2 linked regions of the Priestia megaterium genome follow. The protein of the gene in region 2 interacts with the protein of the main gene of each other region in a pairwise test. Links are inferred from orthologs where the notes say so. Each region holds a gene or a part of one and is shown on either strand. Other genes may lie near its edges.

Region 1 (5,284 bases), 780 kb from region 2 along the record:
CTATATTATTGAACATAGATTCATTTTATATGTCAAGGAAAATTTCTTGAAAGCTTTTCTCCAGAACTATTGCATTCTCTTTAAGGCTGTGATAAATTAATATAGTATTTCTCAAAACAGAATTGAGTAGTTTTTTTGGTGTTAGGAGGGAAAATCATGGCACGCAAATGTGTAGTAACTGGTAGAAAAGCTCGTTCAGGTAACGCACGTTCTCACGCAATGAACGCTACTAAGCGTAAATGGGGTGCTAACGTTCAAAAAGTACGTATCTTAGTGAACGGTAAACCAAAACGTGTGTACGTTTCAGCTAGAGCCCTTAAGTCTGGTAAAGTTCAACGCGTTTAATCTTTATAATGAAAAAGCACCATATTTTATGGTGCTTCTTTTATTATTCCGGCGTTGTTAATCTTTTTTAAACGAATTAAGCATGACCTTTACGATCCCACCTAAAAACTTTGGAAGTTTGATTGTATAGAATTTCATACTGTCCCTCCTAACCGTCTCCACACTTTATCTCCTTTTAAAGAAAGCCCTATGTCCTGCTCTCATTTTCCATACTTCATCACAAGCAACGTTTATCATTGCTTCTTACCATCATTAATATGCCTTTTGTAAATGAAAAAGTACCTCTTTGTTGAATAAGTTCATTGCTAATACATAAAGTTGAGCCGAGTTCTACTTCATGCTTATTGAGCGGATATTTGAAACCTTCTAGCGTAAGCTCTTTTACACCGCCTGCAAAAGGAACGAATGAAATATAGTGAAACTCCTTTAAACGATCAACATGATAAGTGCCTGGTTCAAACAATTGAATGATATTTTGATTGTCAATCATTTGTACATTCGCTTTCTTTTTTAAGCCTTTGTACAGGAGCTGAATGCTTCCAAACATGTGGTCAAGTCTTCCACCTGTTGCTCCAAAGATACAAATACTGTCCGGTTTTTGCTCTATTGCCCACTCAAAAGCAAGTTCCAAATCAGTTGCATCTTTTTCCGCAGGATACAATTCAACATCTTGTAATGCTTCTCTCACTAGCTTAAGCTGCGCATTTGTAATGGAATCAAAATCTCCGAATGCTTTCACGGGCAAAATGTCTTGTTGAAGAAGCAGGAATACGCCCCGGTCTACTCCTACCCACTTTACATCATTTGATTGGTGCAGGAGTGGCATATGTTCATCCGGTCCCCCTGCTAGAATATGAATTTTCATTATGTATATGCTCCTTTTCTATTAAAAAATGAACGAAATAAATATGTTTTCTTTATCCTAAAAGAAAAAGCTGCTGTGTACAAGTTCTACCCGTTGTACACAGCAGCTTTTATTACTTACGCTTGAACAGTTGTGCGAATTTGGCTGATTGCGCCAGCTCGATCTTCTTGATTATAAATAGCTGAGCCAGCCACTAAGACATTTGCTCCTGCTTCTACACATTTTCTTGCTGTTTCTTCATTAATTCCTCCATCAACCTCTACTTCAATAGAAAGGTGACGGATTTCAATAAGCTGAGAGATTTGCTCAATTTTCGGCAGTACACTTGGAATGAAGTTTTGTCCTCCAAAGCCTGGGTTCACCGTCATTAATAAAATAAGATCGATATCTTCTAAGATATGCTTTACCACGTCAATTGGCGTTGCAGGATTTAAAGCAACGCCTGCTTTCATACCGTGCTCTTTGATTAATTGAATGGTGCGGTGCAAATGAGTACACGCTTCAGCATGTACCGTTAAAATATCAGCACCTGCCTTTGCAAACATTGGAACGTATTGATCTGGGTTTTCAATCATTAAATGCACATCTAATGGCAGTGTTGTGACAGGGCGTACAGCCTCAACGATAAGCGGTCCAATTGTAATATTAGGAACAAAATGGCCATCCATAACGTCTATATGGATGTAGTCTGCTCCACCTGCTTCAACTTCACGAATTTCTTCAGCAAGCTTTGAAAAATTGGCAGATAAAATGGAAGGTGCGATTTTTGTCATTTTTAATACCTCGGCTTTCTTTGCTTAATTTCCTCAATAAATTGCAAGTAATGTTCGTAGCGATAACTCGGAATTTCTTTTTGTTCGTATGCTTCTTTCACCGCACATTTTGGTTCTTTCACATGCAAACAACCTCGAAATTTACACTGTTCACTCAAACGCGACATTTCAGGAAAACAATCGGTCAACTCTTCTACTTCTAACGTTAAAAATTCCAGTGAGCTAAAGCCTGGCGTATCAGCTACTAAACCTTCACCAAACGAAATCAGTTCTACATGACGTGTTGTATGCTTTCCTCTTCCAAGTGACATTGAAATATCATTTGTCTTTAACTCAAGCTCTGGTTTAAGCGTATTTAGCAGTGAAGATTTACCTACACCTGACTGTCCAGCAATAACCGTTACGCGATCTTCAAATAACGGCTGAATTTGTTCCATGCCTTTTTCTGTGACTGTCGACGTTAAAATGACCTCATATCCTATTTTACGATATTCTTCGGCATATTGCTCGATTTCTTGCTTTTGTTGCTGTGATAAAAGATCTACTTTTGAAATACAAATAATAGGTTCAATATGATTAGACTCCACTAACACTAAAAATCGGTTAAGAAGCATTGTACTAAAATCAGGTTCAATCGCTGAAAAAACAAGCAGCGCCTGATCAACATTTGAAATTGGGGGACGAACTAATTCATTTTTACGTTCTTTAATTTCAAGTATATATCCTTCAAGCTTATTTTCCGCCTGAAATACTACATTGTCACCGACTAAAGGCGTTACCTTCTTTTTACGAAAAACACCTCGTCCTCGACATTGCGTTACTTGTCCGTCATGAAGAACATAATAAAATCCGCTAAGGGATTTAATAATTCTTCCTTCTGGCATAACCTCACTCCTATCACTCTGGATATTCAACGTCTTTTTCTTCAATAACTTCCCCGTCTCGGACAATTTTATAAGACGCTTTTTCATTTTCATCAACTAAAACATCGAATGATTCTTTTGTTGTTTCAGTAATCGTTAGTTCTTTAGCAGGAACCGACATATCGTTATCTGCATCTTCGATATAAATTTGTACTTTTTGCGGCTTTGGCTTTTCCTCTTCTGTTTCAGTGGCATCGCCTGTTTCCGTTGCGTCGCCTTGTTCCGTGCTTGCTTCGGTGTCAGCCTCTTCTTTATACGGAATGGTAACATCCACTGACACCGTTTGAGGAGCTTTTGGCTCTTTGCCCATTGAGACCGTAATGGTGAGCTTATCACCTTGCTCAATACTCTGCTCCGCTGCAGGCTTTTGAGACATCACAAGACCTTTTTCAACAGTGTCGGAATACGCTGTTTTTACGTCCACTTCAATATCTTCATCTGATGCATAATCTTTTACGCTTTTTTCCGTCCAGCCCGAGAAATCCTTTAATGCAATCTTCGGCGGACCTTTACTTACCCATAGAGTAACCGTTGTATCTTCCGGCACGACTTGTTCGGTTTCTTTAGGCGTCTGATCTGTAATATTGCCTTTTGGTTCTGTGCTTTCAACTTCGATGGATTGGATATCTTTATAATTCTGCTTTTCTAACAGACTTTTTACTTCCGTAAAGCTTCTTCCAATGTACCGGTTAAATCCTTCTTTTTTCTTTCCTGTACTTCGATAAATAATGACGTTAGAGCCTTCTTTGATCACGTCTCCCGCTTCTGGCATCGTTTTAACCACGTCGCCTTCTTCCACCTCATTATCAGATATATCTTTAGGATTCTTCACTTTAAAGCCTAAAGAAACTAAATCGGTTACAGCTGATTCATAATCTTGATTATGTAAATCAGGAACCTTTACGTCTTTTGGCAGTAATAAAGCCGGAATGAATGTAACGGCGGCTACGCTAGCAGCTGCCAGCAGCAAAAAAATTAAAACAAGCGTTACAATCAGCTTGCTTTTGCCTTTTTTCTTTTTCTTCTTTTTTTTCTTCGGCTTTACTTCTTCTTCTTCTTGTTCTTCGCGCTCTAAGTGAGGTGGTTTTCTCACAGGTACGTGCGTTTCTTCGGATTCAACAAAATCCTCCTTAATAACGGGAATGGCTTTTGTCACTTCTTCATCATCAGGCACCGTAAATCTTTGTTCATTATAACGATTTGGATGAACAGCAGACTGTAAATCCGCTTCGAGTTCTTCGACGGAACTGTATCGGTAAAATGGATCTTTAGTTGTTGCTTTTAATACAACATTCTCCACGCTTTGAGGGATAGATGGATTCCACCTTTTTGGAGAAGGTGTTTCTGTCTGTAAATGTTTTAATGCAATTGACACAGCCGATTCCCCAGAAAAAGGGACTCGACCCGTTAGCAATTCAAATAGGACGATGCCAAGCGAATAAATATCAGAACGCTTATTCGCAAGCCCTCCCCTTGCCTGTTCAGGAGATAAATAATGAACAGAGCCCAAAACAGAATTAGTATGCGTAATGGTTGTAGAACTTAGTGCTACGGCAATGCCGAAGTCAGTAACTTTAATGGTATCATCATGATCAATTAAAATATTTTGAGGCTTAATATCCCGGTGAATAATTCCGTACTGATGAGCATGGGCAATAGCTGATGTAATCTGCGTCATAATATGTATGGCTTTATCAAGAGATAATGGTGATTCTTGCAGAATGTATTGCTTTAATGTCATACCCGGTACATATTCCATGATGATATAGTAAATATCTTCTTCTTCTCCAACATCATAAATGCTGACAATATTAGGATGAGCAATACTCGTAGCAGATTGAGCTTCTCGATGGAAACGCTTTATAAACGCATCGTCACTTGCAAAGTCTAAACGAAGCACTTTAATTGCCACATCACGATCCAAAATCATGTCGCGACCTAAATAGACGTTTGCCATTCCGCCTCCACCAATTACTTGCAATACCTTATAACGGTCGTTTAGCCGTCTACCTATTAGCAACACTCTCACCCACTTTCAGATGTAAAGTCCACAATTGCAAGTGTAATATTGTCTTCTCCACCAAGCTCATTTGCTAATTGAATCAGGCTCGTACCCTTTTCGTGAAGTGATGAACTTGTTGATAACGTTTCGTTCAGCTTTTGTTCCGTTACCTTATTTGTCAGTCCATCTGAACATAATAATAATCGATCTTCTTTTTCCACTTCAATTGTTTTTACATCTAAACTAACATTTTCTTCGGTACCTAGTGCTCGCAATAAGATATTTTTTCGCGGATGATGTTCAGCATCTTCTTTTGTGATTTGACCATTTTTTACGAGTTCATTCACAAGAGAATGATCTTCTGTTACTTGTTGAA
Region 2 (7,410 bases):
GTGCGTGGCATGTGTATCCTTTTTTCTCTAAAAAACGACCTAACATACGAACATCAGCAGAATTTCCGGTAAAACCGTGAAGTAATAAAACAGCCTTTTCGCCGCCTTCAAATGTAAATGGCTTTGGTTGTGCAATTTTCATATATCATTTAACTCCTTTTAGTTATAATATCTGCAGTCATAATAGAAAAAAACATGTATTTATGTGACGGTCATCACATAACAAGAGATGTGTCCGTCAACTTTTACGCTTTTATACTATATTTAGTACTTTTTTCTAAAGCTATATTATATCATTACTTAAAAATGAAATTAAAGTATTCAACACGCCCATTAAAAAAGCCACCTAATACATAAGTTGGTATACACCAAGTACGTATGCATTAGGTGGCAGTCTATCCAGTAACATATTAAAGTTTGAAATAAGATACAGCAAGTGTTAACGCAAAGAATAAGATAGATAACACTACTGTCAAACGGTGTAAAACTAAGTCAATTCCACGTGCTTTTTGTTTTCCAAATAACGTTTCAGCTCCACCGGAAATAGCTCCAGATAATCCAGTAGTTTTGCTTGATTGTAAAACGACCACAACAATCAATGCAATTGAAACAATCACTAGCAAAGTAATCAGCAATGTATGCACTAAGACACACCTCCTACACCAAGTAATAGTCAATCAGCGGGGTTTCTTCATCCCTTCTGATTGGCATTACCGGGGATAAAGTACGCGCACTACGCTAAGGTTAATTTATCATAAAAAACCCTCTCATACAAGTAATGACAGCGAAATACGCCGGATTTTAACATAAAAAAACGGATGACAATCGTCATCCGTTTTTTATGATTTCAACTTATTTTTTTAAGTTGTAGAAAGATTTAGCGCCATCGTATACAGCTAGAACACCTAGCTCGTCTTCGATGCGTAGTAATTGGTTGTATTTCGCAATACGGTCTGTACGGCTCATAGAACCAGTTTTGATTTGACCAGCATTTGTTGCAACAGCGATATCAGCGATTGTTGCATCTTCAGTTTCACCAGAACGGTGAGAAACTACTGCTGTGTAACCAGCACGTTTAGCCATTTCAATAGCTTCGAACGTTTCAGTTAATGTACCGATTTGGTTAACTTTGATAAGGATAGAGTTACCTACGCCTTGTTCGATACCTTGAGAAAGTTTTTTCGTGTTTGTTACGAATAAATCGTCACCAACAAGCTGTACTTTGCCGCCAATGCGCTCAGTTAATAGCTTGTGACCATCCCAGTCATTTTCGTCTAAACCGTCTTCGATTGAAACGATTGGGAATTCGTTAACTAACTGCTCGTAGAAATCTACCATTTCAGCAGAAGTTACGCCTGTACGACCTTCGCCTGCTAAGTCATATTTACCAGTTTCTTTGTTGAAGAATTCAGAAGAAGCAACGTCCATACCTAATTGGATGTCTTGACCAGCTTTGTAGCCAGCTTTTTCGATTGCTTCAACAATTACTTCTAATGCTTCACGGTTAGAACCAAGGTTTGGAGCGAATCCACCTTCGTCACCTACAGCTGTGTTTAAGCCTTTTGCAGATAAAACAGATTTTAACGCGTGGAATACTTCAGCACCCATACGGATTGCTTCTTTGAATGTAGGAGCTCCTACAGGTAAAATCATGAACTCTTGGAAGTCAACGTTGTTATCAGCATGAGAACCACCGTTGATGATGTTCATCATTGGAGTTGGTAATTGCTTCGCGTTGAATCCACCAAGGTAACGATATAATGGAAGACCTACGAAATCAGCTGCTGCGTGAGCTACTGCCATAGATACACCAAGGATAGCGTTAGCACCTAATTTACCTTTGTTTTCCGTACCATCTAGCTCAATCATAAGGCGGTCGATACCGATTTGATCAGTTGCGTCCATACCTACTAATTCAGGAGCGATAATTTCGTTTACGTTTTCTACTGCTTTTAATACACCTTTACCTAGGTAGCGAGATTTGTCACCATCGCGTAATTCTACTGCTTCGTGTTCACCAGTAGAAGCACCACTTGGTACGATTGCGCGTCCGAAAGCGCCTGATTCAGTATATACTTCTACTTCAACTGTTGGGTTACCGCGAGAATCTAATACTTCGCGTGCATAAATGTCAAGAATTGTTGGCATTTTAAAACTCTCCTTTATAATTAATTATTTAATTAATGTTTTACCTGTCATTTCTTTTGGCTGTGCTACATCTAGAAGAGTAAGCATTGTAGGAGCTAGATCCCCTAGAATACCGTCTTCACGAAGCTCTAAGCCTTGTTTTGTTACAATTACCGGAACAGGATTCGTTGTATGAGCCGTCATTGGATTACCTTCAAGTGTAATCACTTCATCAGCATTACCATGGTCTGCTGTGATAATTGCTGTACCGCCTTTAGCTAAAATTGCATCTACAATTTTGCCTAAGCACTCATCTACTGTTTCAATCGCTTTTACCGTTGGTTCTAACATACCTGAATGACCTACCATATCAGGGTTTGCAAAGTTTAATAAAATAGCGTCCTGCTTGTCGCCCTCGATTTCTGCAAGCAACGCGTCCGTCACTTCATAAGCACTCATCTCAGGTTTCAAGTCATATGTTGCTACTTTTGGTGAATCGATTAAGATACGTGTTTCACCAGGAAACTCTGCTTCACGTCCACCGCTCATAAAGAACGTTACGTGAGGATATTTTTCCGTTTCAGCAATACGAAGCTGCTTTAAGTTATTTTGAGATAATACTTCACCAAGCGTATTATCTAAGTTAATTGGCTTAAAGGCTACATATCCGTCAACTGTTTCGCTGAAGTGAGTTAGACATACAAAATGTAAGTTTTTCGGATGTTTCTCACCGCGATCAAATGAGCGGAAATCTTCGTTTGCGAACGTATTTGAAATTTGAATTGCGCGATCGGGACGGAAGTTGTAGAAAATGACTGCATCTTCGTCTTGAATTGTCGCAACTGGCGATCCGTCTTCCTTTGTAATAACAGAAGGTAAAACGAATTCGTCATAGATTCCATTTTCATATGAATCTTTTACGCACTCTTCAGCGCTTGTATATGATGGACCTTCACCGTACACCATTGCGCGGTATGATTTCTCTACGCGCTCCCAGCGTTTGTCGCGGTCCATTGAGTAGTAACGTCCTGAAAGTGTTGCAATTTCACCAACGCCGTACTCTTCAATTTTTTCATTAAGTTCTTTTAAATACGTTTCAGCAGATTGAGGTGCTACGTCACGACCATCTAAGAAGCCATGAATGTAGACTTTTTCTAAGCCTTCACTCTTAGCTAGACGCAATAATGCATAAAGATGTTCGATATGACTGTGTACACCGCCATCAGATAAAAGTCCGAAAAGATGAAGGTTTGTACCCTTTTCTTTTGCGTGCTTTACAGCTGCTACAAGCGTTTCGTTTTGTTCAAACTCGCCTTCACGAATTGCTACGTTTACACGAGTTAAGCTTTGGTACACAACTCGGCCTGCACCGATGTTTAAGTGACCTACTTCAGAGTTACCCATTTGGCCTTCCGGTAAGCCTACAGCTTCTCCAGACGCCTGAAGTGTAGCATGAGGATACTCGTTCCAGAAACGGTCGAAGTTTGGTTTTTTTGCATGTGTTACCGCATTACCTTTATCTTCATCGCGTAATGCAAAACCATCTAAGATGATTAATGCTACTGGCTTTTTACTCATTACTTACCAGCCTCCAAAAGCTGTAAGAAAGAATCTGCTTCTAAGCTTGCTCCACCTACTAAAGCTCCGTCAATGTCTGATTGAGACATATATTCTTTAATATTAGCAGGTTTTACGCTACCGCCGTATTGAATACGTACAGCATCTGCAACATCTTGAGAGAATTGTTCTGCAACAACGCTACGGATGTATGCACAAACTTCGTTTGCACCTTCAGCAGTTGAAGATTTACCTGTACCGATTGCCCAGATTGGCTCATATGCGATAACCGTTTGTTTTACTTGCTCATCAGTTAGACCAGCTAATGCTTTTTGTACTTGATTAGCTACAACTGTTTTTGTTTGGTCTTGTTCATACTCTTCGTTTGTTTCACCGCAGCAAACGATTGGTGTTAAACCGTGTTTGAATGCAGCAATTGTTTTTTGGTTTACTGTTTCGTCCGTTTCAGCAAACATTTCACGACGTTCAGAGTGTCCTAAAATTACGTAGTTCACACCTAGGTCTGCTAATGCAACAGGGCTCACTTCTCCAGTGAACGCACCGTTTTCTTCGAAGTGCATGTTTTGTGCACCAATTTTTAAGTCTGTGCCTTTAGTCGCTTCTACTAAACGATCTAAAAATAGTGCAGGTGCACATACTACTGAATCTACGCTTTCAGGAGATGGTACTGCTCCTTTTACTTCTTCAACAAAGCTAGTTGCTTCAGAAAGTACTTTGTTCATTTTCCAGTTTCCTGCAATAATTGGTTTACGCATGTGTAACACCGTCCTTTGTTTATTGTGGGTTTTCACTTCACGCGTTAGATGTCCAAGAGGGTGCTGTTAAAAGTGATTCGGTCCCTTTTATCTCTTGGTCATCCTTCTTCGCTGCTTGATAATTATTTATATTATCAGTCGTCAGGTCGGTCCTCCGTCTTACTGAAACATAAACTTACTTATCGTTTAGTGCAACTACGCCTGGAAGTTCTTTACCTTCCATAAACTCTAGTGACGCACCGCCACCTGTAGAAATATGGCTCATTTTATCAGCTAGGTTGAATTTTTCAACAGCTGCTGCAGAGTCTCCTCCGCCGATTACTGAATATGTGTCAGTTGCTTCTGCTAAAGCTTCAGCTACTGCTTTTGTTCCATTAGCAAATGCGTCTAATTCAAATACACCCATTGGTCCATTCCAAATAACTAACTTAGAGTTTTTGATTACGTCAGCATAGATTTCACGCGTTTTCGGTCCTGCGTCTAAGCCTTCCCAATCGCTTGGAATGTTTTCAATTGATACAACTTGAATATTAGCATCATTTGAGAAGTCATCTGCTACTACCACGTCCACTGGCATGTAGAAGTTTACTCCGTTTTTCTTAGCTTTTTCCATGAAAGATTTTGCAAGTTCAATCTTGTCTTCTTCAAGAAGTGATTTACCTACTTCATGGCCTAGTGCCTTAATAAATGTGTAAGAAAGTCCTCCACCGATGATTAAGTTATCTACTTTATCAAGTAAGTGGTCAATTACACCGATTTTGTCTTTAACTTTTGCTCCACCAACGATTGCAGTAAATGGACGTTCTGGGTTCGATAATGCTTTTGAAAGCACATCAAGCTCTTTTTCCATTAAGAAACCTGCTACTGCTGGAATGTGTTGAGCAATTCCTTCTGTTGAAGCATGCGCACGGTGAGCTGCACCGAATGCATCGTTTACGTATACATCTGCTAATTCAGCAAACGCTTTTGCTAATTCAGGATCGTTTTTCTCTTCGCCTGGGTAAAAACGTACGTTTTCAAGTACTAAAACATCGCCTTCGCTCATGCCGTCGATTGTTTTCTTTACTTCTTCACCAAAAGCTTCGTCAGCTTTTGCAACGTCTTTACCAAGAAGAGCTTGTAAACGTTCTGCAACAGCATTTAGACGTAATTCTTCAACAACTTCGCCTTTTGGACGTCCAAGATGGCTAGCTAAAATTACTTTTGCACCTTGTTCTACTAAATATTGAATAGTAGGAACAGCTGCACGAATACGAGTTTCGTCTGTTACTTTTCCGTCTTTCATTGGTACGTTAAAGTCTACGCGACAAAATACTCGCTTTCCTTTTACATCGATGTCTTTCAACGTTTTTTTGTTCATCGTTAAAAGGCCTCCTTAAGTATTTATGGTACTAAGCAAGTAGGCTTCTATGTAATCATCAATCCACAAACCAACGTACATTTCATTTTATATATTGGCGCCTTTCTATATAAAGTGAAACTCGAGTTAGCTGTTTATGACGCTTTTTCATGTAGAAGCCAATACATAAATCAAGGAAGAGGGGGTATGCCCCTCTCTTCCTTAGCAAGTCTTATTATAGTCGTTCTATTTTCAGATATCCAATAAAAAAGGAAAGTCTAGTCGATTTCTGTCTTATTGAATCAAATAGAAGCGAATTTTAAGTTATTCTTATAGTCCTTTAGCAGCGATGTATTGAGCAAGGTCTACTACACGGTTAGAATATCCGCTCTCGTTATCGTACCAAGAGATAACTTTAACCATGTTACCTTCCATTACCATTGTAGATAATGCATCGATTGTAGAAGAGTTGATGTTACCATTGTAGTCACCAGATACTAGTGGCTCTTCACTGTAACCAAGGATGCCTTTAAGATCGCCTTCAGCAGCTTCTTTAAGAGCGTTGTTTACATCTTCAACAGTTACTTCTTTATCAAGTTCAGCAACTAAGTCTACTAAAGAAACGTTTGGAGTTGGAACACGCATAGCTCCACCGTTTAATTTACCTTTTAATTCAGGTAATACTAGAGATACAGCTTTAGCAGCACCAGTTGAAGTTGGGATGATGTTTTCAGCAGCTGCACGAGCACGACGGTAATCTTTGTGTGGTAAGTCTAAGATTTGTTGGTCGTTTGTGTAAGAGTGAACTGTTGTCATCATTCCGCGTTTAAGACCGAACTTGTCGTTTAACACTTTAGCAAATGGCGCTAAGCAGTTAGTTGTACAAGAAGCATTTGAAATTACGTTGTGGTTAGCTGCATCGTATTTGTCTTCGTTAACACCCATTACGATTGTGATGTCTTCATCAGATGCTGGAGCAGAGATAATTACTTTTTTAGCTCCTGCTTCTAAGTGTTTTGCAGCGTCAGCGCGTTTTGTGAAGAATCCAGTAGATTCAACAACAACTTCTACGCCTTGTTTGCCCCAAGATAATTGAGCTGGGTCGCGTTCAGCAGAGATTTCGATTGTTTTACCGTTTACTACTAAGTTGCTACCATCTACTACTACTTCTGCATCTAATTTTCCGTGTACAGAATCATATTTTAAAAGGTGAGCAAGCATGTTAGCATCTGTTAAGTCGTTGATTGCTACTACTTCAACGTTATCATTTTTTAAAGCTGCGCGGAATACATTACGGCCGATACGACCAAATCCGTTAATACCAATTTTTACTGCCATGGGTATTTCCTCCTTGAATGTAAAAAGTATTTTTTATATGAGGGATTAATTAAAATCCCTTACTAACTCTTTTGCGGCGCCTTCATCTGTAATGAGAATCGAATCATGCGCTTGTTGCATAAACGCTTTAATTGCCTTTGCTTTTGATGAACCTCCTGCAACAGCGATAACACATTTATTGTTCTTTAAATCATCGAGTTGTATGCCAACTGTTTTAACTTTATGAACAACTTCGCCTTGATGATTAAAATAGTATCCAAATGCCTCACCTAC

What was found.
Region 1: the proteins of eno (region 2) and rpe interact in binary tests that used the Escherichia coli proteins (3 or more experiments, as listed by UniProt). The link is inferred for Priestia megaterium from one-to-one orthologs.

What each region holds. Positions count from the first base shown.
Region 1 is NZ_CP023317.1:4,002,372-4,007,655, forward strand. What follows is about bases 156-2,883. They hold rpe (ribulose-phosphate 3-epimerase), read right to left. Parts: upstream 1,984-2,883; coding sequence 1,327-1,983; downstream 156-1,326. Other genes in these bases: rpmB (50S ribosomal protein L28), read left to right, coding at 157-345; spoVM (stage V sporulation protein SpoVM), read right to left, coding at 403-483; CEQ83_RS20475 (thiamine diphosphokinase), read right to left, coding at 563-1,210; rsgA (ribosome small subunit-dependent GTPase A), read right to left, coding at 1,986-2,867; pknB (Stk1 family PASTA domain-containing Ser/Thr kinase), read right to left, coding at 2,881-2,883. In the rest of the region: more of pknB, read right to left, coding at 2,884-4,926; CEQ83_RS20495 (Stp1/IreP family PP2C-type Ser/Thr phosphatase), read right to left, coding at 4,932-5,284. UniProt on the Escherichia coli protein: Catalyzes the reversible epimerization of D-ribulose 5-phosphate to D-xylulose 5-phosphate.
Region 2 is NZ_CP023317.1:4,779,849-4,787,258, forward strand. Bases 1-2,840 are described here. They hold eno (phosphopyruvate hydratase), read right to left. Parts: upstream 2,149-2,840; coding sequence 853-2,148; downstream 1-852. Other genes in these bases: CEQ83_RS24555 (alpha/beta hydrolase), read right to left, coding at 1-142; secG (preprotein translocase subunit SecG), read right to left, coding at 411-644; gpmI (2,3-bisphosphoglycerate-independent phosphoglycerate mutase), read right to left, coding at 2,173-2,840. In the rest of the region: more of gpmI, read right to left, coding at 2,841-3,705; tpiA (triose-phosphate isomerase), read right to left, coding at 3,705-4,460; CEQ83_RS24580 (phosphoglycerate kinase), read right to left, coding at 4,636-5,820; gap (type I glyceraldehyde-3-phosphate dehydrogenase), read right to left, coding at 6,130-7,137; CEQ83_RS24590 (sugar-binding transcriptional regulator), read right to left, coding at 7,183-7,410. UniProt on the Escherichia coli protein: Catalyzes the reversible conversion of 2-phosphoglycerate (2-PG) into phosphoenolpyruvate (PEP). It is essential for the degradation of carbohydrates via glycolysis.